One region of the Intrasporangium zincisolvens genome, then DNA from elsewhere that is predicted to be linked to it. Evidence: predicted binding sites of a transcription regulator. Region 1 holds the regulator's gene; each other region holds the start of a gene.
What was found. Region 1 encodes LexA, which represses DNA repair genes until DNA is damaged. Its sites were predicted from a motif close to TCGAACANNTGTTCGA; they were not measured.

Region 2: a site for LexA is predicted at 5,079-5,094, ahead of RY076_RS02415 (HNH endonuclease signature motif containing protein). Genes of this name have one in related genera too.
Region 3: a site for LexA is predicted at 3,812-3,827, ahead of RY076_RS17665 (HNH endonuclease signature motif containing protein). Genes of this name have one in related genera too.
Region 4: a site for LexA is predicted at 4,529-4,544, ahead of recA (recombinase RecA). Genes of this name have one in related genera too.

What each region holds. Positions count from the first base shown of each region.
Region 1 is NZ_JAWIIL010000005.1:330,678-338,241, reverse strand. It holds gene RY076_RS15915 (hypothetical protein) at 1-285, opposite strand, end outside; gene RY076_RS15910 (LysM peptidoglycan-binding domain-containing protein) at 554-967, opposite strand; gene lexA (transcriptional repressor LexA) at 1,195-1,902, shown strand; gene RY076_RS15900 (hypothetical protein) at 2,025-2,930, shown strand; gene RY076_RS15895 (hypothetical protein) at 2,946-3,875, opposite strand; gene RY076_RS15890 (DUF6318 family protein) at 3,875-4,465, opposite strand; gene RY076_RS15885 (phosphotransferase) at 4,614-5,678, opposite strand; gene RY076_RS15880 (Sir2 family NAD-dependent protein deacetylase) at 5,698-6,606, opposite strand; gene RY076_RS15875 (LysR family transcriptional regulator) at 6,762-7,564, shown strand, end outside.
Region 2 is NZ_JAWIIL010000001.1:526,051-533,614, forward strand. It holds gene RY076_RS02380 (DUF2630 family protein) at 1-32, opposite strand, end outside; gene RY076_RS02385 (zf-HC2 domain-containing protein) at 276-956, opposite strand; gene RY076_RS02390 (sigma-70 family RNA polymerase sigma factor) at 953-1,441, opposite strand; gene RY076_RS02395 (uracil-DNA glycosylase) at 1,559-2,428, shown strand; gene RY076_RS02400 (GNAT family N-acetyltransferase) at 2,450-2,908, shown strand; gene RY076_RS02405 (hypothetical protein) at 2,928-3,245, opposite strand; gene RY076_RS02410 (hypothetical protein) at 3,495-3,689, shown strand; gene RY076_RS02415 (HNH endonuclease signature motif containing protein) at 3,707-5,071, opposite strand; gene RY076_RS02420 (DinB family protein) at 5,233-5,784, shown strand; gene RY076_RS02425 (DnaJ family domain-containing protein) at 5,789-6,292, shown strand; gene RY076_RS02430 (helix-turn-helix domain-containing protein) at 6,412-7,564, shown strand, end outside.
Region 3 is NZ_JAWIIL010000007.1:125,865-133,428, reverse strand. It holds gene RY076_RS17680 (maleylpyruvate isomerase N-terminal domain-containing protein) at 127-711, shown strand; gene RY076_RS17675 (GlxA family transcriptional regulator) at 708-1,664, opposite strand; gene RY076_RS17670 (hypothetical protein) at 1,758-1,919, shown strand; gene RY076_RS17665 (HNH endonuclease signature motif containing protein) at 2,238-3,773, opposite strand; gene RY076_RS17660 (DMT family transporter) at 3,949-4,923, opposite strand; gene RY076_RS17655 (cysteine dioxygenase) at 5,181-5,678, shown strand; gene RY076_RS17650 (rhodanese-like domain-containing protein) at 5,675-6,058, shown strand; gene RY076_RS17645 (glutamate decarboxylase) at 6,065-7,438, opposite strand; gene RY076_RS17640 (hypothetical protein) at 7,483-7,564, opposite strand, start outside.
Region 4 is NZ_JAWIIL010000002.1:814,886-822,449, forward strand. It holds gene RY076_RS08080 (helix-turn-helix domain-containing protein) at 27-329, shown strand; gene RY076_RS08085 (serine hydrolase) at 347-1,249, shown strand; gene RY076_RS08090 (mandelate racemase/muconate lactonizing enzyme family protein) at 1,246-2,352, shown strand; gene RY076_RS08095 (DUF3352 domain-containing protein) at 2,440-4,044, opposite strand; gene RY076_RS08100 (DUF3046 domain-containing protein) at 4,199-4,450, shown strand; gene recA (recombinase RecA) at 4,721-5,764, shown strand; gene RY076_RS08110 (regulatory protein RecX) at 5,767-6,642, shown strand; gene RY076_RS08115 (YceI family protein) at 6,843-7,454, opposite strand.

The DNA of each region.
Region 1 (7,564 bases):
CCCATCGGAGAGGGACGCCGCCGCCGTCCGTTCGACGGCCTCGTACAGGCTGGAAGCCGCCCCCAGCGCGGAGCCGAGACCGAGCAGCTCGAGTCGAGCGTCCCGGAACCTGTCGCGCCACGCTTCGACGAGACGCGGTGTCGACGCCGCGGCCTCCCCGCTCGGAAGCCCTGACGACACCGCCGCCACCACGAGATCGGCACGGATCGACGCGAGCCGCGCCAGCGCAGCCTCGATCTCGGCCGCTGCGTCGCCGACGGTCGTGGGGTCCACCTCGTAGCGCATGCCTACTCCTTCCTGAGATCCCCACGGTAGGAAGGACTTTCGGATCGCAGACTTGGCTATCCACAGAGGTCGCGATCGGCCGGCCGTAGGCGTCAGGTCGTCCACAGGCGAGCCGAGCAGGCCGGTGACAGCAGGACGCCGCACCCGGAGAGGGGTGCGGCGTCCGGGCGGACCGGCGGGGTCGAAGCGCCGGGCACGCCAGCCGCTGGAGGTGGAGCCAACGCGGCTGTCGGAGATCCGCGCGACACGAACGCGCGCGGAGGTGACGTCAGGGAACCGGGATGACGAGGCGCTGGCCCGCGTGGATCATCGACGTGGAGAGTGAGTTGGCCAGCTGGATCTCGGCGACCCCATCCGAGACCGGAAGGCCGGGCAGCTCGCGGGCGGCGATGCCCGACAGCGTCTGGCCCGGCTCGACCGTGACGGAGCGTGGCGCATCGGCGGCCGAGGCGAGCTGACCGGCGAGGCCCAGGCCCAGCGCGACGAGCACCGCCGTGACGAGCAGCGTCACGACGAGGCGCCCGAACCGCGTCAGGCGCAGGGGCGGCTGCTCGGCGCGTGCAGCGCGCACGGCCTCACGGCCGGTGGGAACGAGAACGAGCTGCGGCCTCGGACGAGGAACGGAGTCCCCCGACTCCAGCTCACGCTGCTGACGAACGGCCTCAAGTGCGACGACGCTCATGCTGACCTCCCCTTCCTGCTGGCTTGCGAACATGTGTTCGATCGAACGTCTGTACGATTTGTAGCACGTATGTTCGAGGAAGTCGAGACACGCATCGAACACGTGTTTGGCAACTGTGTTCGAACCCCGTAGGCTTTCCTCACACCACCAACCACACCAGTCACCACTGACACTGGGTCCGCAGCGACCCGGATCACGGGCTCTGGGCCGGCGACGAAGGGGACACCATGGGCGTGACCGAGCTTCCCGACCGCGACAAGGGCGACGGCCTGACGATGCGGCAGCGACGCGTGCTCGAGGTGATCCGCAACTCCGTCGACCGGCGCGGCTACCCGCCGAGCATGCGCGAGATCGGCGAGGCCGTTGGCCTGGCGAGCCCGTCCAGCGTCAGCCACCAGCTCGCCGCGCTCGAGCGCAAGGGCTACCTGCGCCGCGACCCCAACCGCCCGCGTGCCCTCGAGGTCGTCTCCCCCGACGCCGCCGACGAGCCCACGCGTCGCGGCCGGTCCGCCGGCTCCGGGCGGCACGACGTCGAGACCGACGCCGGCGACACGCGTCCGGAGGCCTCGTACGTGCCCGTCCTCGGCAAGATCGCCGCGGGCGTCCCGATCACCGCGGAGCAGGTCGTCGAGGACGTCTTCCCGCTCCCCCGCCAGGTCGTCGGCGAGGGGCAGCTGTTCCTGCTCAAGGTCCAGGGCGACTCGATGGTCGACGCCGCCATCTGCGACGGTGACTGGGTCGTCGTGCGCCAGCAGCCGAACGCCGAGAACGGCGACATCGTGGCCGCGATGCTCGACAACGAGGCCACCGTCAAGACCTTCAAGCGCAAGGACGGCCACGTCTGGCTGCTGCCGCACAACGCCGCCTACGACCCCATCGACGGCGACGACGCGACGATCCTCGGCAAGGTCACCGCGGTGCTGCGCCGCATCTGACGCCCATTCCTCGCTCTGACGCCTCCCCTCTCGACGCGCCGCGGACGTTCCGCGGCGCGTCGCGGCGTATCCGGCGGCTGGGTTCGCCACTCTGAGAGACACACTCGCCTCAGGAGGACGCCATGTCAGACCGTCCGGACCGCGACGTCGTCTTCACCTACCGCTACCTGCGCGGCGGCATGGTCGCGATGCTGCTCATGCTGCTGCTGTCGGTCGTCCTGCAGTGGTGGTGGGGCACGAACGGGACGTGCTGGCTCGGCTCGATCAGCGCGTACTACTTCACGCCGTCCCGCACGGTCTTCGTCGGCAGCCTCTTCGCGCTCGGCGCCGCGCTCGTCGTCTACAAGGGTCACTCGCCGGCCGAGGACGTGCTGCTCAACTTCTCCGGGTTCATGGCCTTCGTGGTCGCCATGGTGCCGACGGTGCCTGACGAACGATGCAGCACGGCCGGGTCGACGAACCCGTTCGCGTTGTCGACGGCGGCGATCTCCGACGCGGTCAACAACAACGTGTGGGCGCTCATCGCCGTCGGGTTCGTCGCGCTCGTCGTGACGGTGTCGCTGCGACGCGACGAGCTGGCCGACCCCGCCCGGCGCCCACCTCTCCGGACGACGCTACTGACGGCCGCCTGCAGCGCCGTCATCATCTTCGAGCTCGTGCTCTTCCTCGCCCTGCCCGACCGGTTCATCGCGCTGAGCCACGGCCTGGCGGCCGCGACGATGGTGGCCGGGGTCATCGCGGTCATGGTGCTGAGCGCCTTCCGCGTCGAGGACCGGCACACCTCGACCGACGAAGCGCTGACCTACAAGCGCTGGTACCTCGCCATCGCCGGCACGCTCGCCGTGCTGCTGACCGTCACGGTCGTGGCGCACCTGACCCTGCACGGGTTCGACCACGTGATCCTCATCGGAGAGGTCATCATCATCGTGCTGTTCTGCACCTACTGGATCGCGCAGACCAAGGAGCTCTGGGACCTGCGTGACACCGCCGAGGTCGAGGCCCGCAAGGTCGACGCCGTCGCCGAGTGACCGGCCGCGGACGCGTCAGTTGCGCACGAGGACGCCTCGGGCCTCCTTGACGGTGATCGGCGTGCCGGGCTGCGGGACGGTCACGGTGTCGGGGATGGCGATCCACGCCCCGCCGTTGATCCGGAAGTCGGCGCCGAAGGTGACGTCGACGCGCGAGGTGTAGGTACCCGGCTCGCGGTAGGTATGGATGACGTCGCCGTCGGGATAGACACCGCCCGGTGAGGTGGTCGGGCCCTCCCTCGTGCCGTCGCCGAACCGGTAGACGTAGCTGACGAGCTTGGGCCGGATCTCGACGCGGTAGCCGAACATCGTCGCGGGGTCGACGAGGTCGATCTCGCCCGGCTCGAAACCGGCGCTCGCCCAGTCGACCTTGTAGAACGTCTTGAGGTTGACGAGGGTCGTGTTCCCCTTTGGCTGCGTCGAGATCGCACCCTTCGCCCACGGCGTCCGATGAAACGCCTCGGCAATCATGTCGATGGTGGGTATCGGGTCAGCATCCGGAACCAAGTTGGGCAGACAGGTGGAGCCGACGTAGGCCCAGATGTTCTTGCCCGGCGTGTAGGGGGCCGGCCACTTCGCGGCTGGGAGCGCCTTGCCCTTCTCGTCCACCCACATCCGATACACATCCGTCAGGGGCCCGCCCCCAATTTCCGGATTTGCACTGCTGCAAGCTGTGCGCGCCTGTTCATAGCACGCGCTACTCGAGTCTCGGCCGCCCGTGTCGCAGCCAGGCCGGGCTGAACGGTACTTCCAATGTGGTCCCGGTTTGGACATCAGCTGCTGATATTCGCGATTGAGGGCCATGAGCTTATGGCGGAGCAGGTTGACCTCACCGCCTTCCTGGGACACTCCCCCGCCCACGCCGCCGATGCCGAAGGCGACGTCAACGCTGATCAAAACCAGCATGAGGGCGAGCAGCACCGAGCGGCGTGCCCGGCGAGGCATCACAACCCCTTGACAGCGGAGACGGACCAGCCTGCGCTGCCCCAAGCCAAGTGGATCATCGTCTTCAGTGTCTTCGGCTCTTCGCGATAGACGACATTGTTCTTGGCATCTACGACCTTGGTGCCGAGCACGCCCAGCCATGTCTCTACGCGCTGGTCCTCGGGGTTGCTGCCGAGCGCGCTGACTTTGGCAGGTTGGATGGCTGGGCCGACGTAGTGCTGATTCTTGGTCCGCATTTCCTGCGCATCCGCAACGAATGAAGCGCACGCCTTCGAGGATTTCGAACAGAGCGCTTCGATGCGCTCGGGGTCGGGCCGAACCCAAGCGACGTTGACAGTGGCGACGAAATGCTTGACGAAGGCTTCGGCGCCGGCTTTGTCCTTGGTCTTGGCGGCGTCGGGGAGGCCGGCCGGGAAGGCGGGGCCGGCGCTTGTGGTGCTCGTGGTGCTCGGCGTCGACGTCGTCGTGCTCGCCGTCGTGGACGGCACCGTGGCACTCGCGGCGCTCGTCTGCGGCGGTGCCGGGTCTCCCCCGGAGCACGCCGCGAGCGCGGTCACGGCCAGCGCCAGCCCGGCGGCGGCCCACGTCATCCTCTGGTGTCTCAGCACGACTCTGGTCCCCTGTTCGGCGAATCTGTGCCCTGCCCACCGGGCGCAAACGGGCGAAAACGTCATCGAACGCTCCCACAGATCCTGCCCCAATTGCACCTCGGACGACCCTGGCCGTCCACAGCCTGCGTCAGGACAGCGGCGTCGCGTCCCCGACCGCCGCGAGCCACCAGGCCGCAGCGTCGCCGTGCTCGGCCAGCTCGGCCGGCGTCATGGTTGCCGTCACGCGCAGCCACGACTCGACGCGTCCGAGCCGTCCCAGCCGTTGGGCCGCCGGCAGCGCGGCCCGCATCGCCGCGGCCGGTGCGACGTCGCTCCACACCTCGAGCCCGGCATCGGCGACGCGGCGCAGGCGCGGGTCGTCGGCCGACGCCTCGAGCCGGTGCGCGAGCACGTTGAGCGGCACGAACACGGCCGTGAGCGGGTGGGCGAGGACGGCGTCGCCGAGGTCGAAGAACCGCATGCCCGACGCCGTCGCGAAGACGTTGTGGGCGTGCAGGTCGTTGTGCACGAGCGCCAGCGGCAGACCGAGCGCGTCGAGGCCCTCACCCCACTCGGCCACGCGCGGGGCCAGCGACAGCACGCGAAGGGACGCCTCGGCATCGAGTCGTCGCGGGTCTGCCTCGGGCAGCGTGGAGAGCTGCGACGCACGCGCGACGACGTAGTCGGCGGCGTCGAGCGGGAGCAGCGGCGTCAGGCCGGCGGCGACCAGCTCCGGTTCACACCCGGCGAGCTCGCGCTGCAGGTGCATCGCCTCGGCGACGACCTGGCACCACGTGTCGATGTCGTGGGGGTCGACCGACGCGCCGAGCACCTCGCCCTGGTCGGGCACGAGGTGCAGCCCGCGAGCCGTGTCCACCGCCGCCACGGGCACGACCCGGTCGGGAGCCCGTCGCGAGAGCACCTCGAGGAGGGCCGCCTCGAAGGCCTGGTGCGGACAGTTCTCCTTGACCCAGAAGATGTTGGCGTCGGTCGTCGTGGCCCGCCACACCGTTGACCACGGCCGCTGGTGCACCGGTTCGAGGTCGGCGAGCCCACCGGCCTCAAGCCCATCCAGGGCGTCGGTGACCCACGCGCCCAGCTGGGCAGCGAACGCGTCCGACGTCCACCGGACCGACGGTCCGTCCCCTGCGGCCGGCAGTGCCGCCCACCAGCGCTCGCCCGACGCTTCAGCAGCGCCCGACGTGTCGGGCAAGCCTTCCGTGGACGCCACCTCAGTGGCCCAGGGCCGAGCGCAGACGCGGCAGCGCCTCGCTGAGCGGGACGTGCAGCCGGATCGTCGCCTCGGCGTCGCCCCGGGTCGCCGACCGGGTCACGATCGCGACGGGCACCCCGCGCTGGTGCGCGCGCCGGACGAACCGGTACCCGCTCATGACGGCGAGCGACGAGCCCAGCACGAGCACCGCCCCGGCGGCCTCGACCAGCTCGAAGCACTTCTCCACCAACGGTTTCGGCACCGACTCGCCGAAGAAGACGACGTCGGGCTTGACGGTGTCGTGGTCGCAGACGAGGCAGCGCGGGGCGTGGAAGGACGCGACCAGCTCGTCGGCGAGGACGATGTCGCCGTCGGGCCGCACCTGCTCGCCCCACTGGGACCCCACGGCAGCGGCGGCTGCCGAGAAGCGGTCCATGAAGCCAGGGTTCGCCTCGGTCATCCGCTCGTGCAGACCGAGGCGCGAGGTCACCTCGCCGCACGTCAGGCACACGGCGCGGTCGAGCGAGCCGTGCAGCTCGACGACGTCGCGCGCCCCGGCGGCCTGGTGCAGGCCATCGACGTTCTGGGTGATGACGGGTCCGACGTAGCCGGCGTGCTGCAGCTCGGCGACGACGCGGTGGCCCTCGTTCGGCGACGCGGCGTTGAACCGCTGCCAGCCGATGTAGCTGCGCGCCCAGTACCGGCGCCGCGCGTCGCTCGAGCCGGCGAACTCCCCGTAGGTCATCGGCTCGACGCGGCGCGTGCCGTCGGGACCGCGGTAGTCCGGGATACCGCTGTCGGTCGACAGGCCTGCCCCGCTGAGCACGACGACGTCGCCGGCGCTGACGAGGTCGACGAGGTCGTCGAACGTGCCGAGGTCGCTCACTTCGAGCGGCAGACGCCGCGAGGTGGCCAGACGCGTCAGCACCCCACCGTCGCGAGAGGGCCCCGGCTCCTGGGGCGACTCCGGGGACGAATCGGGGGGCACGTGCACCGGGCCAGCGTACGCGGGGGCCGCCGACGTCCCATGCCCACCGTGCTGCCGATCGCCGCTTTCCATAATCGTCGGTTATGATACGCCCCATGATCGATGCTGCGGGACTGCGGGTCATGAAGGCCATCGCCGACGAGGGAAGCTTCACCAGCGCCGCCAACGCGCTCGGCTTCACCCAGCCGGCCATCTCGCAGATGGTCCGCCGCCTCGAGCAGCGCACCGGCACCGTCCTCGTCGAGCGCTACGGCCGTCAGGTCCGCCTCACCGAGGCCGGCCAGGTGCTGGCCCGCCACGCCGTCGGCGTCCTCGCCGCCCTCGACGCCGCCGAGGAGGAGATCACCGCCATCGCCGGGCTGCGCGCCGGACGCGTCCGCCTCCAGGCCTTCCCCAGCTCGTCGGCCACCCTCGTGCCCAAGACGCTCGCCATCCTCAAGGCCAAGCACCCCGACATCACCGTGACCTTCAGCGAGGCCGAGCCGCCCGAGTCGCTCGCCGCCCTGCGCAACGGCGACTGCGACGTCGCCGTGGCCTTCGCCTACGAGGGTGCCGACCTCGGCGAGCTCGAGGAGGACCTCTCCCTCCTCGTGACCCGCCGCCTCATGGACGACGAGGTGCGTCTCGTCGTCCCCGGCGGCCACGCCCACGCGGGCGACGCGTCGGCCACCCTCACCGACTTCTCCGGCGACGACTGGATCGCCGGCTGCCCCCGCTGCCGCGGTCACCTGCTCTCCCTCGCCGACCATGCCGGGTTCCGCCCCAACGTCGCCTTCGAGACCGAGGACTACGTGGCCCAGCTCGGCCTCGTCACCGCCGGGCTCGGCGTCGCCCTCGTGCCCGACCTCATCCTCAACGCCGCCAAGCACGACGAGGTCGCGACGCTGCCGCTCTCCCC
Region 2 (7,564 bases), on a different contig from region 1:
ATGCGGCTCTGGATGGAGACGTCGTCAGCCATGGCTCAGTCTCGCACGCGGTGTCGATGTATCTGCGGCTCGCGCCGGGGCACTGATCGGTGTGAATGGTCGCGAACCGGACCCGAGGGGGCCGAGTGGGTCGAACGGCCCGAAACCCGACCTGACGCGCTCTCGACTTCGGCGGTTGGCCCGTTGCGGTACGTGAACCGCCACCCGGGCCCGGCATCGCAGGCTGCGCACCCGCGAACCGGGCCCTCGAGCGCGCCCTCGAGCCGGGCTGTTGCTCAGGTGCGGGCCGAGGCGACGACCTTGCCCGTGTCGGTGCGCACCTCGATGGCGCGGATCTGTTCGGGGCTCAGCGCCGTCGCGCCGGTGACCTTCGAGTAGCCGGACGCCGTCGCGCGCCAGGAGGCCGCGGTCGTCGCCCTGCCGCTGCCGTCGATGACGTAGAGGGCCAGCGCGCCGGTCTTCGGCATGTCCTCGCAGTCGATGTCGACCTGCGTGCCCCACCCGCGGGTCACGAGGGCGACGTCGACCTTGACGGCCGACCCCGGTGCGGCCGCGACCGTGTAGTGCGTCGTCGGCGGCGTCGAGGCGAACAGGCGCGGCCCGAGCAGCACGCCGCCCGCGAAGAGCACGACGGCGGCGGCCGCGGCGACGGCCGAGAGCCACGTGCGACGCCGCCGGCGACGCCGGGCCACCTCGGCGAGGAGGTCGGTGACGCGTCCGTCGTCGGTCGGTGGCAGCGACGCGGGGGGAGCGTCGGTGGTGTCGGTGAGGTGCGGGCCGCCGTCGGGCCCGGCGAGGTCGAGCAGCCGCGGCAGCCCCGACACCTGGCCGAGCTCGGCCTGGCAGTCGCGGCACGCACGCAGGTGCTCGGTGAAGGCCCGGTGGTCGTCGTCGGCCAGGCCACCGAGCACGTACGCACCGAGGAGCACGTGCACGTCGTCCGGGCCGGCGTTCATCGGGTCACTCCCATCTCGTCGAGGATCACGCGCAGGTTGCGCACGGCGTAGTAGGCCCGCGACTTGACGGTGCCCTCCGGCACCCCGGCGCGGACGGCGGTCTCGGCCACCGAGAGTCGTTCGTAGTAGAGGCAGCGGACGATGTCGCGGTGGGCCGGTTGGAGCCGGCCGAGCGCCTCCTCGACGAGCACCTGGTCGAGCGCCCGGTCGAGGGCGGCGTCGTCCGCGGCGACCTCGACGAGCTGCGCCTGCTGGGGGCGGCGGGTGGCGGCGCGGTGCTGGTCGACGATGAGGTGCCGGGCCGTCGTGATGAGGTAGGCGCGCAGGTTCTCGGCCTCCGGCGCCTGTCGCCAGACGCGGAGGATGACCTCCTGGACGATGTCGTCGACGCGGTTGGCGTCGTTCGTCGCCCGCCACACGACGCGCCGGAGCATCGGGCCGTGCTCGCGGTAGATCTCCGCGACGGCGTCGTCGTCGAGCGGCATGCGACCCTCACCTCCTTGCGTTCGCGCGTGCTCTCGTAGGCGAGGACGTCGCCGCCCGGCCTGCGGTTCACCCGCCGCCACACCCCGAACCGTCTCACGCCCGCCTAGCGTGGGGGCATGGACAGCGCACCGGCACCCGACGCGTCGGGCGTGCCGCAGCCCGACGCGTCCGACCCGCACCCGGTCACCGGGCAGCGCTTCCCGTCCCCGGTCCCGCCGGGCACCGGATGGCCCGGCGACCCGGCCGATGCGTCGACGCCGGTGGCGCGCACCCCCGCGCAGGTGGTGCGGCTCGCGCGCTCGGCGGCGTCGGTGCCCGAGCTCGACGCCCGGGTCAGCGTCTGCCGGGCGTGCCCGCGCCTCGTGCAGTGGCGCGAGTCGGTGGCCCGCACCGGGCGGCGCGCGTCGTTCGCCGACCAGCCGTACTGGGGGCGCCCCGGTCCGTCGTTCGGCGACCCCGAGGCGCGGGTGCTCGTCGTCGGCCTGGCCCCGGCGGCCAACGGCACCAACCGGACCGGGCGGATGTTCACCGGCGACCGGTCGGGCGACTGGCTCTACGCCGCCCTGCACCGGGCCGGCTTCGCGAGCCAGCCGACGTCGGTGGCCGCGGGCGACGGCCTCGAGCTGACCGGACTGCGCATCGTCGCCACGGTGCGCTGCGCCCCACCGGAGAACAAGCCGTCGGCGCAGGAGAAGGCGACCTGCGCGCCGTGGCTCGACCGCGACCTCGAGCTGGCCGAGCCCTTCGTCGAGTCGCTGCTGGCGCTGGGCTCGATCGGGTGGGTCGCCGCGATCGGCGCCGCCCGACGCCGCGGCTGGGCGGTGCCGCGCCCCAAGCCCCGCTTCGGGCACGGCGCCGAGGCGATGCTCGTCACCGCGTCGGGGCGTCCGGTGCGCCTCGTCGGCAGCTACCACGTGAGCCAGCAGAACACCTTCACCGGCAAGCTGACCGAGGCGATGCTCGACGAGGTCCTCGCCCGGCTGTGACCCGTGGCAGGATCGGCCGACGTGACCGATCCCCACGCTGCTCCGACCGCTGCCGCCACCACCTACCGCTCGGAGGTCGGTGAGGCCGACGCTGCGCTCGACCAGCGCCTCTCCGACGAGCTCGACGTGGTCAACGCGGCCGCGACCGTCGGCACGCCCGCCGCCCGCGAGCTGACCGTGCGCCTGCTCGACGCGTCGGGCGAGCTCGCCGCCGGCGTCAGCGGCTGGACGTGGGGCGTCGCCGCCGGCATCGGCATGACGTGGGTGCGCGACGACGCGCGCGGCCAGGGCCTGGGGGAGCGGCTGCTCGCCGACTTCGAGACCGAGGCCCGGGCACGTGGGTGCACGCACGTGTTCGTCACGTCGTTCACCTTCCAGGCGCCCGGGTTCTACGAGAAGCAGGGCTACCGCGAGATCTTCCGCTGGGAGGGCGTGCCGACCGCCGACTCCGACGACGTCCACCTCCGCAAGGAGCTCTGACCCACCGGTCCCCGACGCGTCAGCCCTGGCCCTGGTTCGCGACGCGCCACCCCACCGGGGTGCTGACGAAGCAGAGGCTCCACGGCTGCTCGCCCGCCTGCATCGACCCGTCACGGCTCTCGGTGCTCGTCATGCGGAACGGCACGCACTGCTCCTCCTCGCCACCGGCCTGCTCGGCGGTGAGGACCGTCGGACCCCCGAGGTCGCCGTAGGAGGTCATCGTCGGTGACGTGCACCAGGCGAAGAGCTCCTCGCGCACCGTCATGGCCCGGGTGAAACCGCAGTCCTGCCGCACCGCGGCGTCGAGGTACGCGGTCGCGGCGTCGCGGAGGGACACGCCCGCTGCGGGCAACGGTCGCTGGGGTGGCTTCGGCTGCGAAGCCTCGTAAGCCCACACGCCGCCGGCTCCGGCACCGAGCACCACCAGCGCCGCCAGCACCCCCATCCGAACCCGCTTCCGAACCCCTGTCATGTCCGCATGGTGACAGCCCGGAGCGCGCTTTGGTGCTGATGACGTTGCGGAACGGATCCTCACGTGGGGGCGAACCGGTCACGGTCAGGCGGTGTTCGCGAGACGCTGGCGGGCATGGAGACCATCAGCATCCCGTGCCCGACGAAAGGGTGCGGCGGAGTCGTCACGGTGACCGCGGAGCCGGTGCACGGCGGGACCGCGTGGCGCATCGACCGTCAGGACGGCGAGCCCGCGCTGGCCTGCACCAACGCGTGCGCCTCGCCGGCCGACCTCGAGCTCCCCGTGCTCCGCGAGCTGCAGGCCGGCTAGTCGGTCGAACCCGGCCATCAGCCCGGAGGTGGCGACGCCCCGGAGGGGTGGAGGTCGACGAGGTGCAGGTGCAGCGTGCCGCCGGTCGGGGCGGGGTAGCTGCGGCCGAGGCGTGGTCGTGGTCGGCGGGGCCGTGGCGGCGGCCCGACGGGTGTGTCGAGCGATGGCTGGGGTGATCGGGTCGGTGGGCCGATGGGCCAGCCCTGCCGGGTGTCGACCCGGAGCCCGTCCGCTGTGGTGGGGTCGCCGGTGATGGCGTACTCGCCTCGGTGGTGGCTGTCGTGGTGGAAGGTGCACAGGCACAGCAGGTTGTTCAGGTCGGTCAGGCCGCCGTCGCGCCAGTGCACGCGGTGGTGGACCTCGAGGTAGTCGGCTGAGCTGACCGGGCAGCCGGGGAACCGGCAGCCGCGGTCGCGGTCCAGGACGAGGACGCGGGTGCGGTGCGGGACGACGCGGTGGGTGCGCCCAACGTTGACCGGGTGGCCTTGCGTCTCCCACACCGGGACCAGGGTGCCGTCGCAGGTCAGCCCGTCGACGACGTGCCGCGGCAGGCGCGGGGTGCCGGTGAGCCAGCCACCGGTCGTGTCGAGGTGCACCTGCACCCGGTATCTAGCCCGACGCGCCGGAGTCTTCTCGGTGCCGACGTCCAGCGACCGGGTCGCGAGCAGCACAAGCGCATCGGCCCAGGTGATGCGTCGCGGGCCGGGGGTGGTGGCCGGATCGGTGTACGGGTCCCACTGGTGCTGGGCGTCATCGCCGTCGTGGCCGTGTGCGGTGTCGGTGACGGCGTGGAACAGGTGGTCCTTCGCCTCCGCGAGGGCCGCCCTCACGAGCTCGCCGACCTCGGCCGGGGCGTCGTACCGCAGCCGGAACCGGCCATCCGCGTCGACGCCCATCGACAACGTGGCCGGCTCGACAACCTCTGGCTTCGCGGCCGGGTCCTGCTCGGCGGGCAGGAGCCGGCCCTCCTCGTCGAAGGTCCGCGGTTCGAGGGTGAAGTCGTACCGGGCGACCGAACGCTGCAGCTGCGGCACCGTCGCGTGCCGGGCGAACTCCGCCACCGTGGCATCGAACGCCGCCGGCGCGTGCCGCGCGACGACGGCCGCCTGGTCCAGGCTGATCCGCCCGTCCCGCAGCGCCGCCGCGGTCTCCGGCAGCTCACCCGCCCGGCGGGCCATCAGCACCACCGCGGACGCGTGCCCCCGCGACAAACCCGCCCGGACCACGAGCCAGTGCTCCGGCGAACGGATCCCGGCCGCCTGCCACGACCCCTCCACCAGCGCCACCGCCACGGCGTCGACGAGCCGGCCGTGCGCGTCGTGCAGGTCGGCAGCCAGGGACGCGACGAGGTCCCAGTCCTGCTCGATCACTGCTTGCGACATACCTTTATCGTACAGGTGTTCGAATGGAGAGGAAAGGGTTGCCCACACCCAATTCCTTTGGACTCCAGTCCGTTTCGTCAGGCGGCACGGCGGAAAGCCGGTCTGATCGCTAGTCCTTGATCGACGTCCGGACCCGCGTCGGGTGACGATGGAGGATGGCCATGACCCGGTTCCCCGAACCCGCGAGCACGCTCGACCTGCGCGGCCTGCTCCTCGACTACCTGGACTTCTACCGCGACGTCGTCATCGGCAGGGTCGAGGGCCTCGATGCCGACATGTTGCAGGACAGTGTCGTCCCTTCCGAGTGGACCGCGGCAGGTCTGCTCAACCACCTCGCCAACGTCGAGCGTCGTTGGATGGCATGGGGTTTCGAGGCCGAAGACCTGCCAGACCCGTGGCGTGACGCCTCGGCCTCCGAGCGCGATGCGGGCTGGGTGTCGCCGGCGGTTGGAGTGCAGGAGCTGGCCACCCGGGTGCGACGCGCGGGCGCGGACACCCGGCGCATCGCCGAGGCGCACGAGCTGACCGACCGCGCGGCCGTCGGCGGGCGCTTCACCGACGTGGAGTCCGCCCCGCAGCTCCAGTGGGTCCTGCTGCACCTGATCCAGGAGTACGCCCGGCATGCCGGGCACCTCGACATCTGGCGTGAGCTGCACGACGGTGCGGTGGGTGAGGTGTCAACAGCAGGGGGCGACGCGCGCGGGTTAACGTGAGGGCATGTCCGGTCAGCCGTACTGGGAGAGCGCCGTCGAGCGACAGATCCGCGAGGCGCAGGAGCGGGGCGACTTCGACAACCTGCCCGGCGCCGGCAAGCCGCTCGACCTGGGCGACTCGGGCGACCCCGACTGGTGGGTCAAGCGGTTCGCGCAGCGCGAGAACCTCGACCTCGGCGGGGCCCTGCCCGGTGCGCTGGCCCTGCGCAAGGAGGCGGCCGGCTACCCGCAGGCCCTCGCCGACGTCCGCACCGAGGCACAGGTGCGCGAGATCGTCGAGGACTTCAACAAGCGCGTCCTCGCCGACCGGCTGCGCCCCGCTGTCGGCAACCTGCCGCCGATGCTGGCCCGCACGCTCGACGTCGACGAGATGGTCGCCGCCTGGCGGGTGCTGCGCGACGAGCGTGAGGAGCAGCTGCGCGCCGCCCGCGAGGAGCGCGAGGCCGCCGCCGCGTCCGCCCGGCAGCCGGCCGGATCGTGGTGGTCGCGCCTGTTCGGCCGCGGCTGACAGGCAACTGGCGGGCGGCTGAGGAGCCCTACCCAACCGGCGCCCTGCGTGTCACCATCACGGGGAGCCGTGTCGCGCTGACTCCACCGGTCGCCGCGGCACCCGTCGCGAAGGTGCGCATGTCTGCAGCCAGTGGACTCGAGGCCGCCCTGACTGCGTTCGAGGACCCCGCAGCCAAGGCGCGTGACCTGCTGCGCCTGCACCGCGACTGGTCGCGCACGCGTGAGGTGCCGCCGCACGTGCGCGGCGTCGTCGCCCGGTCGTGGGGCCGGCAGCCGGCCGACGCCGGACGCGTCTCGCTGCCCATCGCCGACGACGCCCTCCTCGCGCGGCGCGACCGTTCCAGCGTCCTGGGCTCGGTCGTGCCGCTGCTCAAGGAGCGCCTCCTGCCGCTCGCGAACGAGGCGGGCAACGAGCTCGTCATCAGCGACGACGAGGGCTACCCGCTGTGGATGTTCGGCCCGTCGTTGGTCCGGCGCCGCAGCGAGGGCATCGGCTACGTCGAGGGCGCGCGGTGGCGCGAGTCCGACGTCGGCACCAACGCGCTCGGCACCGCGATGGAGGAGCTGCGCCCGGTGCAGATCTTCGGCCCGGAGCACGCCCGCGAGGACCAGCACGCCTGGGTCTGCACGAGTGCCCCGGTCGTCGACCGCCGGGCCCGGACGCCGCTCGGGGTGGTCACCCTGAGCGGCGCCTTCCGCACGGCCCACCCGCACACCCTCATGCTCGTGTCGATGGCGGTGCGCGAGGCCGTGCAGAAGCTCGCCGGCGAGCACGAGCGCGACCTGCGACGCGTCGCCCGGGCCAGCGAGTCCCTCACGACGCGTGGGCGTTTCGTCGTCGTGGACCGGCACGGCTGGGTGGCGCGGGCACAGGGCTGGGGCCTGGGCGAGCGTCCCTGGGTGCCGAGCGGCCTGCGGGCCGGGTCGCTGTGGGTGCCCGAGCTCGGGCACGTCGTGGCCGAGGAGGTCGCGGGCGGCTGGGTGCTCCGGGAGGATGCGTCGGTCGCGAGCCTCGAGGTGGTGCGGCGCCCGACGCCGCGGGCCCTGCTCACCTCGGAGGGCACGACCACCGAGATCCCGCTCAGCGAGCGCCACCTCGAGATCGTCGAGCTGCTCGTCCGGCACCCGGAGGGCCTCGGCGTCACCGCCCTCATGGGGCACCTGTCCGGGGCCACGACGGCCGTCACCGTGCGCGCCGAGATGTCCCGGCTGCGCAAGCGACTCGGTGGCCTCCTCGAGAGCCGCCCGTACCGCCTCGCCGTCCCCGCCT
Region 3 (7,564 bases), on a different contig from region 1:
TGTCCTGTCGAAGCTACGCTGGCGTCGTATCCGGCTCTCTAGTGCTGGAGACATACGACCGAAGACGGCGGCATCGAGGTCCTGTCACCCCGGCCGGGCGTCGGCGCGCGCGGCTACGGTCGGGACATGTCATCGATGAGCGAGCTCGTGGGGACGGCGACCGAGGAGCTGCGGCGGGCGCTGACGCCGGCCGCCGAGGCCGACTGGTCCGTGGCGGCCGGAGATGTGGAGTGGTCATGCCGGCGGACGGCCGCACACATCGCCGACGACCTCTTCTCCTACGCCTCGCAGGTCCTGGCCCGACCCGTCGCGGGCTACCTGCCGGTCGAGGCCGTCATCGAGGAGCGGGGCACGAACGCGGAGGTGCTCGACGTCGTCGTCATGTGCGGCGACCTGCTGCGCCTTGCCGTCGACGCGGCGCCGCTCGAGGCCCGGGCCTGGCACCCGTGCGGAATCTCGGATCCTGACGGGTTCGCCGCGATGGGCGCCCTCGAGACGCTCGTCCACGGCTACGACATCGCACGTGGGCTCGGCGTCGAGTGGCTGCCGCCCGACGCGCTCTGCGCTCCGGTGGTCGCGCGGCTCTTCCCTGACGCGCCCGCCGGCAGCCCTGCCCAGGTGCTGCTGCACTGCGCCGGACGACTCCCGCTCGGCGATCGGCCCCGCCTCACCGAGTGGCGGTGGGACTCGACGGTGCGCGTCGGCGCCTAGGCCGGCTCGCGGGTGAAGGTCCGCCGATACGACATGGGCGGGACGCCGATGCGTCGTTGGAAGTGGTGGCGCAGGATGGCGGCGGTGCCGAACCCGCACTCGCGCGCGATCCGCTCGACGTCGAGGTCGGTCGTCTCGAGCAGGTAGCGGGCGCGCAGCACCCGCTGGCCGGTCAGCCACTGGTGCGGTGACGTGCCGACCTCGGCGGCGAACCGCCGCGCGAACGTGCGCTCGGACATGGCGGCCCGGCGGGCGAGGGAGGGCACGGAGTGCTCCTCGTCGAGGTGCTCGAGGACCCAGTCGAGAACGTCCTGGAGGGAGTCGCAGGACTGCTCGGGGACCGGCGTCTCGACGTACTGGCGCTGGCCGCCCGCGCGGTGCGGGGGCACGACCATGCGGCGGGCGATCCGGGTGGCCACCTCGGAGCCGAGCTCGGTGCGCACGAGGTGCAGGCACGCGTCGATGCCCGCGGCGGTGCCGGCACTCGTGATGACGCGTCCGTCCTCGACGTAGAGGACGTCGAGGTCGACCGTGGCGCTCGGGCAGACCTCAGCGAGCTTCGCCGCGTAGCGCCAGTGGGTTGCGACCTCGCGGCCGTCGAGGATGCCGGCCGCGGCGAGGGAGAACGCCCCCGAGCACACCGAGAGGACCCAGGCGTCGCGGTCGACGGCGTCGCGGAGCACGTCGAGGACCGCGGGGTCGAAGGGTCCGTCGACGGTGCCGGCGGGCACGGCGACGAGGTCGGCGTCGCGCGCAGCCTCGAGCGGGTGGGTCGGGACGACGCCGATGCCACTCGTCGTCCGGTGGACCTCGCCTGGGCGTGAGGAGCAGACGCGGAAGTCGAACGCGGGGACGCCGTCGTCGGTCCGGTCGATGCCGAAGACCTCACAGAGGACGCCGAGCTCGAAGGCGGCGACGGGTTCCTGGACGACGACGGCGACGGTGCGCAGCATCTGACGAGTCTCGCACGAGACTGGCAGGAAATGAATGGGGTACGTCAGTTCTGCCACTCGTGGCGGCATCTTGATCGGCGGAGGATTTCTGCCATGGACATCATCATCGTCATCGCCCTCATCGCCCTTCTGGCCGCCGCTCTCGAGCCGGCCCACCGCCGGACCCACGGCCTGCCCCGCGCACCGTTCGGAGCCGACGCCGAGCTCGACCGCGACACCGCCCGAGCCCAGCACGACCTCAGCCTCCTGCGCTGACCCGCCCCACACCCTCCGACGACCCGACCGCACGACCTGGCCCGACCTAGTTGCTGCGGACTGTCGGCCGCTTGGAACCTCGTTCCGCCGCCCGAAACACCTCCCTGCCAGGCAGGGAGGACAGGGAACACCCAGGCAACAAGCGCAGCCGTCGAGCGCACCATGCACGAGCCTGACACCGCGACCAACGCGTCGTTAGCGACGCGGTCCGCGACAGCACCCTCGACCCGCCTGCAGGCGACAAGTCGCGCAAAGTCGACAGACGCCCCGTAGGCGTTGGCCATCCCAGCCGGACAGCACGTCACGTACTGCTTTGTGTCAGAAGGGTGGCGGTTCGGGATCCGGATCGGGTTCTGGCCGGGGCGGGCCGGTTCCGATGCCAGCGCCGGGGTCGGCGAGGGCTTCGCGCCAGTTCTTGGGAAAGGTGATGTAGTCGCGGCCGGCCAGGGTGGTCCATCGGATAGGGCCGCCCCCGCCAGGAGTGGTGTCGCCGCCGGGGTCTTCGCGTCTGGCGGTCCAGGCGCCGGCGGTCTTGGGGTGGTGGCAGCCGCGGGACAGGGCCTGCAGGTTCGAGACTCGGGTGGGGCCGGTGGGCCAGGGGGTGATGTGGTCGAGGTCGCAGCGGTCGGCCGGGACCTGGCAGCCGGGGGCGCGGCAGATGCCGTCGACGGCGCGGACGTGTTCGACCATGGCGCGGGTCGGGGTGTACCGGTCGGTGGACAGCTGCAGCGCGGTGCCGGTGTCGACGTCGACGGCGAGGCGCTGCCAGATCGACCCGGGGGCGGTCATGATCGCTCGGGCATGGGTGGCGGTGACCCAGCCGTGCCCGGGCAGCTCGCACGCCGTGTCCGCGGTGCCGGTGGCGACCTCGAACGGGACGACGATCCGCACCACCGCGGCCGGCGCGCTCGCGGTCGGGCCTTCAGGGGTGGTGCCGAAGAGGGCGAGGTCGGTGAGCAGGTCGGAGCGCAGCTGGTCCAAAGTGCGCTGGTCGCCGGCGGCGCGGGCGGCCCGGGCGAGCGCGTCGACGCGGTCCAGCACGCCGACGACCCGTTCGGCCGTGGCGGTCAGCGTCAGGACGCCCATGCCGTCCTCGGTCAGGCGCCCGAACCCGCCCCGGCGCAGGGTCGCGGCGGTGCGGCGTTCGTCGGTGCCGCGGTGGTCGGCGGCGGTGACGGCGCGCCGCAGCCGGGTCCGGAACAGCCGCTGCGAGGCGACCGTGCCGTCGGGGGCCGGGGCCAGGACGGTGGCTTCCAGGGCGGGCAGGGCCGCGTCAGGCAGGTGACGGGTCTCGGCGACGACGGTCACCGCCCGGTGCAGGCTCACCGTCCCCTGGCGCAGGCCCGCGTGCAGGACCCGGTGCCGGCGCACCGCGAGGGCCAGCTCGAGCCGCCGGGACACCTCCGCCTGGCCGACCCCGGTCGCGCTTGCGATCTCGTCCGCGACCAGCCGGTCGGTGCTCAGCGGCACCGGCGTGGCGGTGACCATGCGGGCCAGCTGCTGCGCCTGGATCGTGTGCAGCGCCGCATACGCCTGCAGCAGCCTGCTCTCCAGCCGCGCCTTGGCCCGCTCCAGCGCCTCGACCTGCGACAGCACCCGGTCACCCCACGCGTCGAGCCGCTCGTCCCGGAACCCGACCGGAGCAGCAGCAACGAGACTGCCCACCCGTGAGCCCGGGACCGGCACCGGCACGCCGGGTTCGAGCACGACCACCGCGCCCGACCCGCCCGGTCGGGTCACGCCAGCGGCACCCGGCCCGCCCTCACGGCACAACCGGTCGGCGGCGAGGATGCGCCGGACCCGAGCCAGACGACCGGGCACGCCCGGCGCGGGCGGCGCGTCGAGGTAGGGCATCGCCGCCCTCCTCTCGCCAGGTAGTCTCTTCCGTCAATTAGAACACATGTTCGAGTTAGATGAAAGAGTTGTCACCATGCCCGATTGCACGACCGATCCTGTCGCACAGGCCGGTTCGGAGGCGCACACCGACGGGCAAGCAGCCCGGACGTCTTGGCGAGGAGCGCGGAAGCAGCTAGGAGGCACGCACCTTCGGCCGGGACTTGCGTCGGGTCAGCAGAACGCCTGCGATGCAGAGGGCGCCACCGAGGAAGGTCAGCGCCGGCGGCACCTCGTCGAGCAGCACCCAGGCGATGAGGGTCGCGATGAACGGCACGAGGAACGTCGTCAGGGTGACCGTGCCGGCGTTCCCCCGCGCGAGCACGTAGGCCCACGTCGTGAAGGCGATGGCGGTCGGGAAGACCCCGAGGTAGGCGATCCACAGCAGCGACGACGAGTCGCCCGTGCGCACGACGTCGACGAGCTGGCCGGTCCACGGCAGGCAGGTCACGGTGCCGATGACGCACGCGATCCACGTGACCTCGGGCCCGGGCAGTCGCCCGAGGAGCGGTTTCTGCGCGAGTACCCCGATGCCGTAGGTGACCGCCGCGAGGACCGCGAGCCAGACGCCGACGAGGTCACCCGAGCTGCCGGTGGAGAACCCGCGCGCGATGACGACGACGCCGGCGAAACCGACCGCCATCCCGATGAGCAGCCACCGCGTCATGACCTCACCGAGGAACACCGTGGCAAGCAGCGCGACGATGATCGGGCCGATCTGGACGATGAGCGCCGAGGTGCCGGCGTCGATGCGTCGCTCGGCCTCGTTGAGGGCCAGGTTGTAGATGCCGAACCACGCGATGCCGCACAGCAGCAGGAGGGGCCAGTCACGCCGGGCCGGCCACGTGCGCGGCCGGCGGAAGACGAGGACCGCGAGCGCCACCGACGCCACGAGGAGCCGGCCGAGCGACAGCGCGCCGGCCGGCACGGAGTGGCCGAGGTGGCGGATCGCGACGAAGGCGGACGCCCACAGCACGAGCGTCAGGCTCATCGCCCCGAGCACGAGCCATCGGTTCGACGCCGGCTCGGCAACCGCGCGCGCGGCATCGGGCGAGGACGCGTCAGCAGGGCGTTGCTGGGCGTCGCGACTGGGCTGCGCTTCGAGGCTCACCCGAGAAACCTAGGCCCCGGCACCGACAGCACGCCGCCCCTTTTCCGGACAGCCACCCACAGCATCTCGCCACATGGCGGACGCGAATTCCTACTCATCCACTTCCATAAGTTATGGTTGCAATCGTGGAAACGTGCAGTTATGTGATGCCCAGCGCCCCGGAGCGATGTCGCACGGCTCGTTGAGCCGACCCCCATCCCTCACCTCCGACCCACTGCGCCCGCGCCGTCACCACCGCATCCACGAAAGGCCACACCATGTCCCGCCACGCCCCGCGCACCGCCGTCCAGCTCGCCGACACGGCCCGACGCCTCTCCCGCCAGCACACCCTCTGGTCGCGGCTCGTCGACTTCGACCCGGTCACCCGCTACTACGCGCGCCTCCACGCCGACGACGACCACGAGGCCTGGCTGCTCACGTGGCTGCCCGGCCAGGGAACGCCGTGGCACGACCACGGCGGCAGCTCCGGCTCGTTCGTCGTGCTCCAGGGCGTCCTCACCGAGGAGGTCGCCGGCTATCGCAGCGCCGTCGACCTCGACGACGTCCGACGCGTCACCGGCCCCGGCATCCGACTCACCCCGGGCGACCAGCGCACCTTCGGCCGCCGCCACCTGCACCGGGTCACCAACCTCGGTCCCGACCCGGCGGTCAGCCTCCACGTCTACGCACCGAAGCTGACGCTCATGACGAGCTATCGTGAGATCGACGGCGCGCTCGTCGTCGAGGAGGAGCAGGCAGCAGGAGTGGACTGGTGAGCCGCACCATCGACGAGGTCCTGGCAGAGGCCCGCTCGCACCTGCACCGCGTGACGCCCGAAGAGGCCGACGCGGCGGTCCGTGAGCGCGGCGCCGTCGTCGTCGACATCCGCCCCGAGGCGCAGCGCCGGGCCAACGGCGAGCTGCCCTTCGCCGTCGTCATCGAGCGCAACGTCCTCGAGTGGCGCCTCGACCCGAGCAGCGACGCATCGCTCCCCATCGCGAGCCACGACCTCGAGGTCGTCGTCCTGTGCCAGGAGGGCTACACCTCGAGCCTGGCCGCGGCGTCGCTGCAGGACCTCGGCATCCACCGGGCCACCGACGTCATCGGCGGGTATGCGGCGTGGCGCGACTGGCTCGCCGGACAGCCGGCCGACTGACGACGGTCAGTGGCCCGGGCCGACGACCATCTTTGCGCGCTCCGACTCGTGCGCCCCGCCCTTGGCGGCGAGCGTCGCGCAGGCCGCCTCGATGTCGCGGGACAGGGTGTCGACGTGCTCGCGGCTCATCGTCTCCTTGACCAGGGCCCGCATGATCGTGACGTCCTGGGCGTCGGGCGGCATCGTGTACGCCGGCACCATCCAGCCGCGCTCGGCGGACAGCTGCCAGGCGATGTCGAACTCGTTGTAGTCGTGCTCGCCGGACAGCCGGAAGGCGACGAGCGGCAGCTGCTCCTCGTCGCGGCCGATCAGCTCGAACCGCCCCATCGCCTCGAGCTGGTCGGCGAGCGCCCTGGCGTTCTCCTGCATGTTGCGCATGATGTACGTGTATCCCTCGCGGCCGTAGCGCACGAGGTTGTAGTACTGCGCGAGCACCATCGCCGAGCCGGTCGAGAAGTTCAGCGTGAAGGTCGAGTCGGTCTTGCCGAGGTAGTTCTCCTTGAAGACGAGGTCGGGTGCCAGGTCGGCGACCTCGCGGAAGACCAGCCAGCCGATGCCCGGGTAGACGAGGCCGAACTTGTGCCCCGACACGTTGATCGAGCGCACCTGCTCGAGCCGGAAGTCCCACGGCGAGTCGGGGTAGAGGAACGGCCACACGAAGCCGCCGCTCGCCCCGTCGATGTGCAGCGGCACGTCGAGGCCGCGCTCCTGCTTGATCCGCACGAGCAGGTCGTTGATGCCGACGACGTCGTCCTTGTGGCCGGTGAAGGTCGTGCCGAGGACGGCTGCCACCCCGATGGTGTTCTCGTCCACGTGGGGCTCGACGTCCTCCGGCCCGATCGTGTACTTCCCCGGCTGGAGCGGGACGATGCGCGGCTCGACGTCGAAGTAGCGGCAGAACTTCTCCCAGACGACGTGCACGTCGCCGCCGAAGACGAGGTTCGGCCGCTCCGTGGAGCCGCCCTCGGCCTGCCGACGGGTGCGCCAGTTCCACTTGAGCGACAGGCCGCCCAGCATGATCGCCTCCGACGAGCCCTGGGTGCGCGCGCCTGTGGTCTCGCCCGGTGCGTGGAAGAGGTCGGCGAGCATGCGGATGCAGCGCTGCTCGATCTCGGCCGTGCGGGGGTACTCCGCGTGGTCGATGAAGTTGCGGTGCAGGTTCTCGGCGATGATCCGCTGCGCCTCCGGTTCCATCCACGTCGTCACGAATGTGGCGAGGTTGCGGCCCGGGTCTCCCTCGAGGGCGAGGTCCTCGGCCACGAGGCGCATGGCGTCGACCGCGCTCATCCCCGTGGCGGGGAACTCGCGGCTCGGCACCTCCAGGGTCGCGAAACGGTTGCCGTAGAGGGCGGCGGCCTCGAGGTCCGACGGGGTGCTCATGTGTTTCTCCTTCGCTCGGTCAGGGTCTTCAGGTGTCAGGTCGCTCAGGGGGTCGGCGTCGCGGCAGCCGACAGGGCGCGGCGCCACGCCGGGAGCATGAGGGCCGCGCCGATGAGGAAGCACGCG
Region 4 (7,564 bases), on a different contig from region 1:
ACACCGACGACCTGGAGGAGGGCGGCATGACGACACTGTTGCGACGCGAGCTCGGTGACGTCCTGCGTGAGCGCCGCCGCGCCCAGGGCCGCACGCTGCGCGAGGTCTCGGCCACGGCGTCGGTCTCGCTCGGCTACCTCTCCGAGGTCGAGCGCGGCGAGAAGGAAGCGTCCTCCGAGCTGCTCGCCTCGATCTGCGGCGCCCTCGACACCCCGCTGTCCCAGGTGCTCATCGACGTGTCCGCGCGGATGGCCGAGAGCGAGGGCCTGGCGCCCGCCGTCCGGCTGCCCGTCGCCACGGGCGAGGTCGTGTCGGCCTCCGCGGCCTGATCGTCTACCGTGCGAGGGTGCCCTCGCCCTTCACGGACCTCGACTCACGCCTGACCCACCTCGGGCACACCGACGGCGCGACGCTGTCCGTGTGGCTCGGTGATCTCGACGGCCGCCCCACGTGGGCCCGCGACGCCGACGCGCCGCACTACGCGGCCTCGACGATGAAGCTGCCGCTCGTCGTCGCGGCGATGCGACGTGTCGTGCGCGGCGAGCTCGACCTCGACGCCTCCTACCCCGTGCACAACGCCTTCGCCTCCGTCCTCGACGGCTCGCCGTTCGCGATGGACGAGGGCGACGACCAGGACCCGGACACGTGGGCGGCCGTCGGCGGCGCGCGCACCCTGCGCGAGCTCGCCGAGCACGCCATCACCCACTCGGGCAACCTCGCGACCAACCTGCTCATCGACGTCGTCGGCCTCGCTGAGGTCGCCGAGGTGCTGCGCCTCGCCGGCTGCTCGGGCGCCACCGTCGTCGGCCGCGGCATCGAGGACGCCGCAGCCCGCGCGGCCGGCATCACCAACACGGTGACCGCCGCGGACCTGGGGTGCCTCATGGCTGCGGTCGGGCGCCGCGACCCGGCGCTGGGTGGAGAGCCCGTGCTCGGGCCGGTCGAGGCGATCCTGGCCCGGCAGCAGCACCTCGACCAGGTGCCCGCCGGGCTGCCGGCCGGTACGCCCACCGCGAGCAAGTCCGGCTGGATCCCCGGGGTGTCGCACGACGTCGCCCTCGTGCGGCCCGTGGGGGAGGAGCCGTTCGTCCTCGCCGTCTGCACGACCGTCGACCTCGACGAGCAGGACGCGGCCGCGCTCGTCGCCGGCGTCGCCCGTGACGTCTGGGCCGCCACCCATCCCGGACTCCGCGCCGCTGCCGACCCCGCGTCGCAGACGACGACGGACGCGACGGGGGTGACCGCGTGACCACGGTCGTGCGCGTCGAGACGACGGCGTCGTCCGTCCCCCTGCACACCCCCTTCGTCACTGCGCTGCGGCGCACCGAGACCGTCGACACGGTCCTCGTCCGCGTCACCGACAGCGACGGCCGGGTCGGGTGGGGCGAGGCACCACAGGTCTGGCAGGTCACCGGCGAGTCGCTGGCGAGCGCGACGGCCTGCCTCGAGCAGATGCTCGCCCCCGCGGTCCGGGGCCACCGGCTCGAGGACCGCGACGACCTCGCCGCCCTCGGACGCGTCGTCGCCCGCACCGTGGCCCGTAACTTCGGCGCCAAGGCGGCGCTCGACGCGGCGCTGCACGACCTGCTGGCCCAGGCGGAAGGCGTCTCGGTCGCCACGCTGCTCGCCGAGGGCCGACGCGTCCCGGAGCCGGTGCTCGTCACCGACGTCACGCTGTCGGCGGGGGCCGCCGCGGACCTCGCCGACACGGCCTGCTCGCGGGTCTCGGACGGCTTCACCACCCTGAAGATGAAGGTCGGCACCGACGCCGACACGGACGTCCAGCGCGTCGCGTCGGTCCGCGACGCCGTCGGCCCGGACGTCGCCATCCGCCTCGACGCCAACCAGGGGTGGACGCGCGAGGAGGCCGTCCGCGTCATCCGGGCGCTGGAGGTGGCCGACCTCGGCGTCGAGTTCGTCGAGCAGCCCGTCGTCGCCGACGACGTCGAGGGCCTGGCGTGGGTGCGCGAGCGCGTCGGGCTGCCGGTCATGGCCGACGAGTCGTGCTTCGGGCCCTACGACCTCGAACGGATCATCCGGCTCGGCGCCGCCGACCTCGTCAACGTCAAGCTCGCCAAGTGCGGCTCGCTCGCAGTGGGTCGCGACCTGCTGCGCCGCGCGCACGACGCGGGCCTGCGCACCATCGTCGGCTCGATGATGGAGTCGCACGTCGGTGTCGGTGCCGCCGCGGCCCTCGTGGCGGCCGAGCCGACGACGGAGGTCAGCGACCTCGACGCCGCCTGGTGGTCGGTCGCCTCACCCGTCGACGGTGGGATCGACTACTCGGGCAACGAGATCCGCCTGCCCGCGGGAGCTGGTTTCGGGGTCGCGGGGGTTGCTGCGGGCGTCTGACGTCCGGAGCACGACGAAGGGCCCCGCCGAGGCGGGGCCCTTCGCGTCACCCGGGGCCGGGTGGGTCGTGCTACTGCCGATGCGGCGTCAGTTGCCGAGGACGCGGAGCGTGAACGTGGCCTCACCGGCGCCCGTCTGGGTCGCGTTGAGGCCGACGGCCTTGAGCGACTCGAGGAAGGTCTTCTCCTGGCCGTGGACGCCGGGGAGGTAGAGCTTCTCGAGCTTGTCGAGGTCGAGGAACAGGGCCGCGTTGGAGCCGCTGACGTCGCCGACCGCCTGCTTGAAGGCGTCGGAGTCGCCGAGCCGGCCACCGGCCTTGAGGTCGTCCGCGTAGTCCGACGTCGTCGCGACGTAGACCTTGTCGCCCTCGACGCGGTGCGTGAGGTCGACCCCGCCGCCGCCCGCCTGCAGCAGCTTGGTGATGACGGCGTCGGCGCGCTTGGCGTCGCTCGAGACGATCTTCGCGCCGATGGCCGGAGCTGCGGACTGGAAGTCCTGGTCGGGCAGCGAGAGCGTGAACGAGCGGCCGAGGAGCGCCTTGAGGTCGTCGGGCAGCTTGAGCCCGAGCTGCTGCTGGACCATGTCCTCGAGGCCGCCCTGGCCGCCGGTCGTGAGGGTGTCGAGCTGCTTCTTGAGCGCGGGCCAGGCGGTGTCGACGGCCTGGTCACCCCCGGAGAGCTGCAGGGCCGCCATGGTGTTGGCCGGCAGGCTGGCCAACTCGGACCCGTCGCCCTTGACGGTCTTCGTGGCGTCGGCGCCGCGGACGAGGCCGGCGAGCTCGACGTAGTCGGCGTCGAAGCGCAGCGCGGCGGTGAAGCGGCCCTTCGCGTTCGCGGTGGGCACGGCCCCCATGCCGCTGGTGGCGCCGAGCTTCTGCAGCTCGGAAAGGCCTCGGCCCATGTCCATCCACGCCGACATGACGCCCTGCTCGCCGAGGGCGGACATGTCGCCGGTGAAGGTCGTGTTCTGGGCGAGGCTGCCCTTGGCCGTCGCCGCGAGCGTCGCGTCGCCGACGCCCTTGGGCGTGATGATGGCGTAGCCGTCCTTCATCCGCAGGTCGCTGTCCGACCCGCTGTCGCCGCACTTCTGCAGCTTGGTCAGCATCGTGCGAGCCGCGTCCTCGTCCTTGACCTGCACGGCCATGGCGATGTTCGGGGCGTCCTTGGTGCCGCCGGGACGCAGGGCGAGGCCGATGCGGTCACCGAGCCACGGGGCGATGTCGTTGTCGTAGTTGAAGGCCTTCATGCAGGCCTCGTTCGAGTCCTTGGCGGCGAGGTCCCACAGCTTCTTGCGGGGGTCGCCACTGCCGAGCGTGTTCTGGATCTGCGGCACCTTGCCGAGGAAGCGCACCGCTGCGATCTTCTGCCCGGCCGAGGGGTCGATGTCGAGCCGCACGTAGGCGTAGGCGTCGCCCGGCAGGACGTCGGCCGGCTGCGAGCCACCGCCGCTCAGCTGCTGCGCGGCGAAGACGCCGGCCCCGCCGAGCAGCACGACGGCCGCGACGCCGCCGGCGATCAGACCGGTGCGTCGGCTCTTGCCCGCACCCGGCGTCGACGGCTCGTCGGCGAGGCCGACGCCCTGGGCCGGGTCGGTGACCCCGGAGGCGTCAGCGGCGTCGGGGTAGGAGTAGGACTGCGGCACGGACTGCGGGCCGCCCGCGGGCCCGCCGGGGCCGTGGGATGGATCGGACATGTGACTGGTGCTCCCCTGGAGGTCGGTGTGCCGGCAGTGGCGCGGCGGAGAGACGATATCGCCTGCAGGCGACGGCCACGGGCGGGTTCGGCGAACCTGCGACGACCTCGTGACCCGGGCGGTTCCCGCAGGGGTGGGTGGCAGACTGGCGCGGGTGCGCATGAGTCATTTCTGGACCCTGATGGACGACGAGTTCGGGGCGGGGTACGCCCGCTCTCTCGCCCGTGACCACGTCCTCGGCTCGCTCGGCGGCCGGACCGTCGACCAGGCCCTCGCCGACGGCGAGCCGCCCCGCCGCGTCTGGGAGGCGATCTGCGAGGACATGGACGTGCCGGAGGCGCGGCGCCTGGGCCGTGACGAACGGGTCGCGCGCGGCGCCCAGGGCGGCCAGGTGGCCGGGCCGTGACGCCGGCTCCGTCGCGATCGGCGTCCTGATGGGCGTCCTGGCGGGCCCGGCGCGGCGACGGCGTGTCGATGCACGACTTCGAACACGTGTTCGGTACTGTTCTCCACAGGTCCGGTGTCGCCCCAGGCATCGTCCACAGGCCGTCTCGTGGTGAACCCCGATGTCGGCGCCGGCCCCTAACGTCTGACCCGACAACGGATCTCACGAGCGCCGTCGTACAGGGTCGAAGGCAGACGACCGCAGCGCAGACGGCAGATAGGTGGCCAGACAATGGCATCGGTGATGGACAAGGACAAGGCCCTCGCCTCGGTGATGGGCCAGATCGAGAAGAGCTACGGCAAGGGCGCGGTGATGCGCCTCGGCGACGACGTCCGCCCGCCGATCGAGGTCATCCCCACGGGGTCGATCGCACTCGACGTCGCGCTCGGCATCGGCGGACTGCCGCGTGGCCGTGTCGTCGAGGTCTACGGCCCGGAGTCCTCCGGAAAGACGACCGTCGCGCTCCACGCGGTCGCCAACGCCCAGAAGGCGGGCGGCATCGCCGCCTTCATCGACGCGGAGCACGCGCTCGACCCCGACTACGCCAAGAAGCTCGGTGTCGACACCGATGCGCTGCTGGTGTCGCAGCCCGACACCGGTGAGCAGGCCCTCGAGATCGCCGACATGCTCATCCGCTCCGGCGCCATCGACATCATCGTCATCGACTCCGTCGCCGCCCTCGTGCCGCGCGCCGAGATCGAGGGCGAGATGGGCGACAGCCACGTCGGTCTGCAGGCCCGCCTCATGAGCCAGGCGCTGCGCAAGCTGACCGGTGCGCTCAACAACACCGGCACCACCGCGATCTTCATCAACCAGCTCCGCGAGAAGATCGGCGTCATGTTCGGCTCGCCCGAGACGACGACGGGTGGCAAGGCGCTGAAGTTCTACGCCTCGGTCCGCCTCGACGTGCGTCGCATCGAGACGCTCAAGGACGGCACCGAGCCGGTCGGCAACCGCACCCGCGTCAAGGTCGTCAAGAACAAGGTGTCGCCGCCGTTCAAGCAGGCGGAGTTCGACATCCTCTACGGCCAGGGCATCTCGCGCGAGGGCGGCCTCATCGACATGGGTGTCGAGCACGGCTTCGTCCGCAAGGCCGGCGCCTGGTACACCTACGAGGGCGACCAGCTGGGCCAGGGCAAGGAGAACGCCCGCAACTTCCTCAAGGACAACCCCGACCTCGCCGACGAGATCGAGAAGAAGGTCAAGGAGAAGCTCGGCGTCGGGCCGCGCGTCGACAAGCCCGCCGAGGGTGCGGACGTTCCTGTCGACTTCTGATCGTGGGCTCAGCAGCAGGACGCCCGGCCCGGCCGGCCGCCGTCGACCCCGTGGTCGAGGAGCGGTTGGCGCGGGCCGCGGCGATCCTCGCCGAGGCCGAGGGCTTCGCGGGGGTGCACGGACCGGGAGGTAGCGCATCCTGGGGCGAGCAGACCGGCTGGAGCGGTAGCGCCCCGTGGGGCACCCGACCCGCGTCCGGCTCCGCCGGGTTCGAGAGCGCACGGCCGTCGCGCCGTGCACGGTCCTCGCAGCGCTCCGGCCCCGGTGTGGCCGACGCCCCGTCCTCCGGCGTCGACGAGGACCCGGGGGGCAAGCGCGGCCGCCGTCGGGGTGCCCGACGAGCGCGTGGTGGTGACGGCGCGCCGCCGCCCGACGCCACGCAGCAGGCGCCCGATGCCGACCCGGAGTCGGTGGCCCGCGCCATCGTCCTGCGCCAGCTGAGCATGGCACCGCGCAGTCGCGCCCAGCTCGCCCGCAAGCTGCGCGACCGCGGGTGCGATGACGATGTCGCGTCTCGCGTCCTCGACCGGATGGCGGAGGTGGGTCTCGTCGACGACGAGGCCTACGCGGAGATGCTCGTCCGGTCGAAGCAGTCCGGAAAGGGGCTGGCGCGCAAGGCACTCGCGCACGAGCTCCGCAAGCAGGGCATCGACCAGGACGTCGCTGAGGGGGCGCTGGAGCAGGTCGACGGCGACGACGAACGTGCCAAGGCCGAGGAGCTCGTCGCCAGGAAGCTGCGGACCATGCACGGCCTCACGCCCGACGTGCAGGCACGCCGGCTGGCCGGGATGCTCGCCCGCAAGGGCTACGCCGGCGAGCTTGCCTGGCCCGTCGTCCGTGACGCTGTCAACCTCGCGCAGGAGCACCAGCGCGACTGACCGACCGGCCGGCCGGATTGGCCGGGCGAGGCGACATGATCGACAGCAGCCGGCCGTCTGTGAGGGCGGGGTCGGGCATGACGAAGGGCGAGGACCATGGTGGTCCTCGCCCTTCGTCGTGGTGGCCCGCCGTGACCTGTCCAGGACGCCTGCTCCGGCGTCCGTTCAGGCTCGGGCGGGGTTCACCTTCAGGTGGAGGTTCAGGCCTGGGCCGGCACGACGGCGATCGCCGAGACGTCGAACTCGAGCTTGACCTTCTCGCTGACGAGGACGCCGCCGGTCTCGAGGGCCGCGTTGAAGGAGAGGTTCCAGTCGGTGCGGTCGATGGTGACAGCACCCTCGAAGCCCACGCGGGTGTTGCCGAACGGGTCCTTGGCCGAGCCGGTCTCCTCGAAGGGGATCGTCACGGACTTGGTGACGCCGTTGATCGTCAGGTCGCCGGTGATGTCCCACTCGTCGCCGTCACGCTCGACCTGGGTGGAGACGAACGTGACCTGCGGGTAGTTCGCGATGTCGAAGAAGTCGGGGGTCTTGAGGTGCCCGTCGCGCTGCTCGTTGCCGGTCGTGACGCTGGCGGCCTGGATGGTGACCGTCACCGAGGAGTTGGCCGGGTTGGCGGTGTCGACGCGGGCCGAGCCCTCGAACTCGTCGAACTGGCCGCGAACCTTCGTCACCATCGCGTGGCGGGCCGAGAAGCCGATGCGCGTGTGGCTCGGGTCGATCGTGTACTCGCCGGTGATGTCGTCGACGGCGACGGAGTTGGCCTCGGCCGGGGCGGCCTGCGTGGCGGCGGAGCGGTTGAACAGTCCCATGATCAGTCCTTCGAAGTAGTTGATTGAACTTTCAACGAAGTATGGCATTCACTTCGTTGAACTGTCAAGCAGTTGCTTCAACCCGGACCATAGTCCGGTTATTCCACCGT